Regions from separate parts of the Streptomyces sp. NPDC055099 genome, predicted to be linked through region 2. Evidence: riboswitches for the same ligand, from Rfam matches in the RefSeq annotation. Region 2 holds a riboswitch; the other holds the start of a gene.

Region 1 (3,396 bases), on a different contig from region 2:
CCTCCTGCAACGCCTGTGCGACTGCGGCTCGGTGACGTTCGTCGAGGCGTCGGTAGAGCGCGAGCAGCAGGCCGGGGCGTGTGCCGAAGTGGTCGTACACGATCGGCCTGCTCACCCCGGCCGCCTCCGCGAGGGTGACCAGGGTGAGGCCATCGGCGCCCTGGGCGCGCACGATCGCCACGGCGGTGTTGAGCAGCTGCTCCCGCCTGGCCTGCTTGGACAGACGGGTCGAGGTGGTGGCCATGGTCCTCCGTTGTGTCGCACTCCAGGCTATGTTACAAAACGTAGGCTACAAAATGTAGCTTCGGCCTCTTGGATGCGAGGACCCACAGTGGAACAGCCAAAGCCAGTACTGATCTTGGGTGGTTCGGGCCAGGCGGGCTCGAGCACCGCCGCTCTCCTGCGCAAGTGGTACCCGGAACTGCCATTGACCATCGCGGGCCGCGACATCGGCCGCGCACAACGGGTGGCCGACGAACTCGGCGCCGCCACAGCCGTCACCATTGACCTGCGACGCAACGATCTCGGCCTCCCGGTCGAGCACAGCTACTCGGCGGTGGTCGCCGCACTGTGGGACGACCACCTGAACGGCCTGCACTACGCGCAGGACCACGCATTGCCCTACCTCAGCATCTCCAGCGGTCTGGTGGAGATCGCACCGGAAGTCATCGCGGGCGCACAGCGGCCAGGCACCTCACCGATCCTGGTGGCCAGCCACTTCTGCGCCGGCACCGTCGCCCTCGCGGCGCTGGCGATAGCCCGGGAGTTCCACCGGATCGACACCATCCGGATCGGCGCCGTCCTGGATGAGCTGGACATTGGCGGACCCGCGGGAGCAGCGGACCTGGAGCGGTGGGCCAAGGTCACCACGGCGGGGACGGTGCGCCGTGACGGCGTCTTCACCTGGGTCGACGGCCCCGACGCTCAGGTGGATGTGCCCCGTAGCGACGGCGTCGTCCTGCCCGGCCAGAGCCTCGCCATCCTCGACGTACCAAGCATCGCCCTTGCGACAGGCGCACCGAACGTCCGCTTCGACATGGCCGTCGGTGAATCCGCGGGTCGGCACCGCGGCGATCCGCCTTCCGCTGAGATCCGGATCGACCTCGAAGGAGCAGGCCCAACGGGTGCACCGCTCAGCACCGGCCGACGCCTCGTCCACCCGGCGGGGCAGCGTCCCTTGACCGCACTCGGCATCGCCCTCGGTGTCGAGCGGCTGCTCGGTCTGCGAGGCGAAGCCGCCTCGCCGGGCATCTACACCCCCGAAACCCTCCTCGATCCGGCCTACGCAGCGAAGCGGATGGCGGAGATCGGCGCCACCTTGGTCGACGTACCCAGCGACAACTGAACGGTGAGAGTTGTGCTCATTGGCTGGTGGGCGTCGTGCGGGCTGCAGATCCTGGCCCGACCGGGCCAGCCAATGAGCACAAACCGGCCCTGGTGACCCAAAAGACCTCCAGTTCTGTTCCCCCCCTCCACCTCCGGTTTCGTTCCCCCAACAGATTCCCCCACCAGAACCGCGTCCCGCCGCGAGGTACCCCGAGGGCGAACTTCCGTTCCCAAGGGAGGTACATTGCGTGGTGACCACCGCGGGAGCTCGGGAGTAGCCGGGCTGAGAGGGCGGACGGGACTTGCTCCCCTTTCCGCCGACCGCATGAACCTGGACCGGGTAATGCCGGCGTAGGAAGGGTGTTGACGATGGACGCTGCCTCCGTACCTGCCTCCATATCTGCCGAGAGCGGACCCACCGTTTCCCGTGATGCCGTGGCGGACGTGATCGCGTCTCTGCGGGCCTCCTCACCCCTTGTGCACTGCCTGACCAACGTCGTGGTGTCGCAGTTCACCGCGAACGTGCTGCTCGCGGCGGGGGCCGCCCCCGCGATGGTGCACAGCGCGGAGGAAGCCGGAGCGCTGGCCCGAGTGGCCGGGAGTGTCCTGGTCAACCTGGGGACGGTGACATCCGTGACGGCGGAGGCGATGCGCGTCGCGGTCAAGGAAGCGGCCGTGGCCGGGCGCCCGTGGGTGCTCGACCCGGTGGCGGTCGGTCCGCTGCCCTGGCGCACCGAGCTCGCCCACGAACTCCTGGAGAGCGCACCCCCAGCGGTCGTTCGCGGCAATCCTTCCGAGATCCTGGCACTGGACGGCGGCGGCACGGGCGGGCGCGGCGTGGACAGCACGGACACCCCCGAGGCGGCACTGGCCGCGGCCGGCGCGCTGGCCCGGCGCTACGGCTGCGCGGTCGCCGTGAGCGGTCCGGAGGACGTCCTCACCGACGGGACGCGAGTGGTGCGGGTTTCCAATGGGCACCCGCTGCTGCCTCTGGTGACGGGGACCGGCTGCTCACTCGGCGCACTGGTGGCCGCCTGCACAGCCGTAACCGGCGACGCGCTGCTGGCCGCCACCGCCGCGACGGGTCTGCTCACCGTGGCCGCGGAGACCGCCGCCACCCGCTCGGCGGGACCCGGCACGTTCGCGGTCGCGCTGATCGACGCGCTGCACGAGCTCAGCCCGGATCAGCTCGCCGAGGCTCTCAACCTGCGCTGAACTTGCGGGTGTTGCGGGCTCCCGGTGTAGCGGGCTTGCAGGTGTTGCGGGCTTGCGCGGTGAGCGGTCGGCCTGTCCGCCAGCCGCCGAACAGCGTCCGCCCGGCCTGAGGGCGCCACGCCCCCGGCTCCACATCTGCCAGTCCTCGCAGACACACACCTCAACACCTCACCCCTGTGACTGACTCAGGTTCACGTCAGGCTCCTCCCTTTCCCTGCACCTCCCGATGCGTTTCCCCCGCCCTTCCCCGGCCGGGAGACCCCAAGGAGCAACCCATGCGACCACCACTTGACCTGTCCCTGTACCTCGTCACGGACACCCGGCTCTGCGGCGACCGCGGTGTTGCCGCCACCGTGGCAGCCGCCGTCCGGGGCGGTGTCACTGCTGTCCAGCTGCGCGATCCGGACGCGGACGCCCGCACACTGTTCGCGCTCGGCCGGGCGATCCAGGCCGAACTCGCGGGCACCGGCGTCCCCTTGATCGTCAACGATCGCTTGGACGTGGCGGTCTGGTTGGACGCGGACGGCGTCCACCTGGGGCAGCGGGACGTCTCCCCCGCGACCGCCAGGCGCCGGCTCGGTCCCCACGCCTTCGTCGGCCTGTCCGTCAGCCGTCCCGAGCAACTGACGCACGTACCGGACTCCGTCGATCACCTCGGTGTCGGTCCGGTGTTCAATCAGTCCACCAAGCCGGACGCCGATGCCCCGCTGGGTCTGGACGGCCTGGCCCAGATCGTCCACCAGAGCACGCTGCCCTGCGTCGCCATCGGCGGAATCGGCGTGTCCGAGGCCGCCGCAGTCAAGGCAAGTGGTGCAGCCGGGATCGCCGTCGTCAGCGCGATCTGCGGACAGCCCG
Region 2 (3,396 bases):
CAATCTCGGTCACGGGAACAAGGGTATCGCCGGGCACCGACAGCGGCCGGTCAGAGCCCCCGGTGACGGCGGCACCGCTACGCCGGCAGTGCCTTCTTCAGCGGAACCGCGGGGTCCGAGGCCAGCTCGGCGGAGAGCCGGGCGCCCGCCTCGATCAGCTTGCGGCCCTGCGCCAGGTCCCTGGGACGGCCCACCGCGAGAAGGGCCACCAGAACCCCCTGCCGCAGCCAGCACACGCTCCAGGCCGCGCCCGACGGGTCGCCGCGCCACACCAGCTCGTCGGCGGACGCGTGATGGCCCGCGTACTGGACGAAGCGGCCGAACTGCTCCGACCAGAAGTACGGGACCGGGTCGTACGCCGAAGGGGTATCGCCGATGATGTTCGCCGCCACCGTGCGCGGGCCCTGGAGCGCGTTGTCCCAGTGGTGGACGAGCAGACGCTCGCCATACCTTCCCGAAGGGAAGGAGGAGCAGTCGCCGACCGCGTACACATCGGGTTGCGACGTCCGCAGGTGGTCGTCGGCGAGGACCTCCCGGTGGGCGCCCAGGGCGATGCCGGAGTCCGCGAGCCAGCCCGTGGCGGGGCGTGCGCCGATGCCGACCACGACCGCGTCCGCGGGCAGCCGGGTGCCGTCGGCCAGGTGGACGCTGCCGGGCTCGACGCGGTCCACGCGCGCGTGGGTGCGCAGTTCGGTTCCGGAGTCGGCGTACCAGGCCGTCATCGGGGCGGCGACCTCCGCGGGCAGCGCTCCGGCGAGCGGGCGCTCGGCGGCCTCGACGACGGTGACCTGGCAGCCCGCCTCGCGCGCCGCGGTCGCGAACTCGGCGCCGATCCAGCCCGCGCCGACGACCACGATGCGGTGCTGCCCGGCGAGCACGGGTCGCAGCCGCTCGGCGTCGTCGAGCGTGCGCAGCAGATGGACGCCGGGCACTCCGGAGGCCCCGGGGAGCAGGATCGGCTCGGCGCCGGTGGCGATGACCAGGGCGTCGTAGGGGACGGGCCCCCTCGCGGTGTCCAGTTCGTGGTCCGCCGGGCGGACGCCCGTGACCTCGTGGCCCAGGCTCAGCTCGATGCCCAGCGCCTCGAAGTCGACGTCGAAGGCGGAGCCCTCCGCCTTGCCGAGCAGCACGGCCTTGGACAACGGCGGCCTGTCGTACGGCTGGTGGGGCTCCGCGCCGATCAGGGTGACCGCACCGGCGAACCCCTGCTCGCGCAGGGCCACGGCGGTCTGCACCCCGGCCATCCCCGCGCCCACGACGACGACCCGCCCGCCCGTCTCCCGCCGCCACCCCTCCAAAGAGCTTCGCGCCCCTTCTGATTCTTCCTGCCTCCGCTGCTCACTCACCCGATCACTCTAGGACGGCGGACGAGGCGCGCCTCAGGGCGCGACGGCGAGATCTCTGACACACCGTCACTGCCCTTGACCGCCCGGCCGCCCTACCTACGCCGGGGCGCCAAGGGCTAGGGTTGCCGTGCAGAGCACTCGCGGGAGCCCGGACGCACCGGGCTGAGAGGGAGGCTGGACGGCCTCCGACCGTACGAACCTGATCCGGGTCATGCCGGCGAAGGGAGGGGCTGGACACCCATGCATCCACGAACACCACCCCGTACGACGGACACGAGCGACGTCCTGGTCGTCGGGGGCGGCATCATCGGCCTGGTCACGGCCTGGCGGGCGGCGCAGCGCGGCCTGTCCGTCGCGGTCGTGGACCCCGAGCCCGGCGGCGGCGCGGCGCAGGTCGCCGCGGGCATGCTGGCCGCCGTCACCGAGCTGCACTACGGGGAGCAGACGCTGCTCGGCCTGAATCTGGCCTCCGCGCGGCGCTATCCCGAGTTCGCGGCCGAGCTGACGGAGGCGAGCGGCCGCGACCTCGGCTACCGCGCGTGCGGCACGCTCGCCGTCGCGCTGGACTCCGACGACCGCGCCCATCTGCGGGAGCTGCACGCCCTTCAGGAGCAGTCGGGGCTCGCGTCGGAATGGCTGAGCGGCCGCGAGTGCCGGCGCCTCGAACCGATGCTCGCGCCGGGCGTGCGCGGCGGCCTTCGGGTCGACGGCGATCACCAGGTCGACCCGCGCAGGCTCGCCGCGGCGCTCCTGGTGGCCTGCGAGCGGGCCGGCGTGGTCTTCCACCACGCGTGGGCGGAGCGCCTCTCGGTGACGGGCGACCGGGCCACCGGAGTCGTCGTCGCCGACGGCACCGCCCTGGAGGCCGGTCAGACCGTGCTCGCCGCGGGCAGCCTCAGCGGGCGCCTCGCCGGAGTCCCGGAGGGCGTCCTGCCGCCCGTGCGCCCGGTGAAGGGCCAGGTGCTGCGGCTGACCGTGCCGCGGCGTCTCGCGCCGTTCCTGAGCCGCACCGTGCGCGCCGTGGTGCGCGGCAGCCACGTCTACCTGGTGCCGCGCGAGAACGGCGAGCTCGTCGTCGGCGCGACCAGCGAGGAACTCGGCTGGGACACGACGGTCACGGCCGGCGGCGTGTACGAGCTGCTGCGGGACGCCCACGAGCTCGTACCCGGCATCACGGAACTGCCGCTGACGGAGACCCGCGCGGGCCTGCGCCCCGGCTCCCCCGACAACGCGCCGCTGCTCGGCCCGACCGCGCTCCCCGGCCTGCAGCTGGCCACCGGGCACTACCGCAACGGCGTCCTCCTGACGCCCGTCACCGGCGACGTGCTCGCGCATTCCCTGACCACCGGTGAACTGCCTGACGAGGCAAGGGCGTTCACTCCCCTGCGTTTCGTCCGCGATCCCCTCACGCAGCGTTTCCTGGAGCAGCCCGCATGACTCTCCCGTCCGACACAGCCGTGACCGCCGTCTCCGTGAACGGAGAAGCACGCGACGTGGCCGCGGGCACCACGCTCGAAGCCCTCGTCGCCACCCTGACCGCGGCCCCGTCCGGGGTCGCCGCCGCGCTCAACGAAACCGTCGTACCGCGCGCGCGGTGGTCCACCACCCCGCTCGCCGACGGGGACCGCGTCGAGGTCCTCACCGCCGTCCAAGGAGGCTGAACCGACATGGCAGACGATCCCTTCGTCATCGGCGGGCTCACCCTCTCGTCCCGTCTGATCATGGGTACGGGCGGCGCGCCGAGCCTGGACGTGCTCGAACGTTCCCTCGTCGCCTCCGGCACGGAGCTGACGACGGTCGCGATGCGCCGCCTTGACCCCGGGGTGCAGGGCTCGGTGCTCTCCGTCCTGGACCGGCTCGGCATCCGCGTCCTGCCGAACACGGCGGGCTGCTTCACCGCGGGAGAGGCCGTCCTGACCGCCCGGCTCGCCCGGGAGGCGCTCGGCACCGACCTGGTCAAACTGGAGGTCATCGCGGACGAGCGCACCCTGCTGCCCGACCCCATCGAGCTCATCGACGCCGCCGAGACCCTGGTCGACGACGGATTCAC

The links. A riboswitch is a leader RNA that binds a small molecule or an ion and turns the genes downstream of it on or off. The one in region 2 is predicted to bind thiamine pyrophosphate.
Region 1: it holds a riboswitch for thiamine pyrophosphate, as region 2 does, so the genes downstream of both, thiM (hydroxyethylthiazole kinase) here and thiO (glycine oxidase ThiO) in region 2, are expected to answer to the same signal.

The regions. Positions count from the first base shown of each region.
Region 1 is NZ_JBSGUA010000002.1:47,632-51,027, forward strand. Features, by position in the region: gene ACWFRU_RS04580 (TetR/AcrR family transcriptional regulator) at 1-244, opposite strand, end outside; gene ACWFRU_RS04585 (saccharopine dehydrogenase) at 332-1,345, shown strand; TPP riboswitch at 1,577-1,702, shown strand; gene thiM (hydroxyethylthiazole kinase) at 1,762-2,541, shown strand; gene thiE (thiamine phosphate synthase) at 2,817-3,396, shown strand, end outside.
Region 2 is NZ_JBSGUA010000001.1:233,139-236,534, forward strand. Features, by position in the region: gene ACWFRU_RS01035 (Rv2175c family DNA-binding protein) at 1-13, opposite strand, end outside; gene ACWFRU_RS01040 (NAD(P)/FAD-dependent oxidoreductase) at 78-1,346, opposite strand; TPP riboswitch at 1,477-1,589, shown strand; gene thiO (glycine oxidase ThiO) at 1,587-2,783, shown strand; gene thiS (sulfur carrier protein ThiS) at 2,780-3,007, shown strand; gene ACWFRU_RS01055 (thiazole synthase) at 3,014-3,396, shown strand, end outside.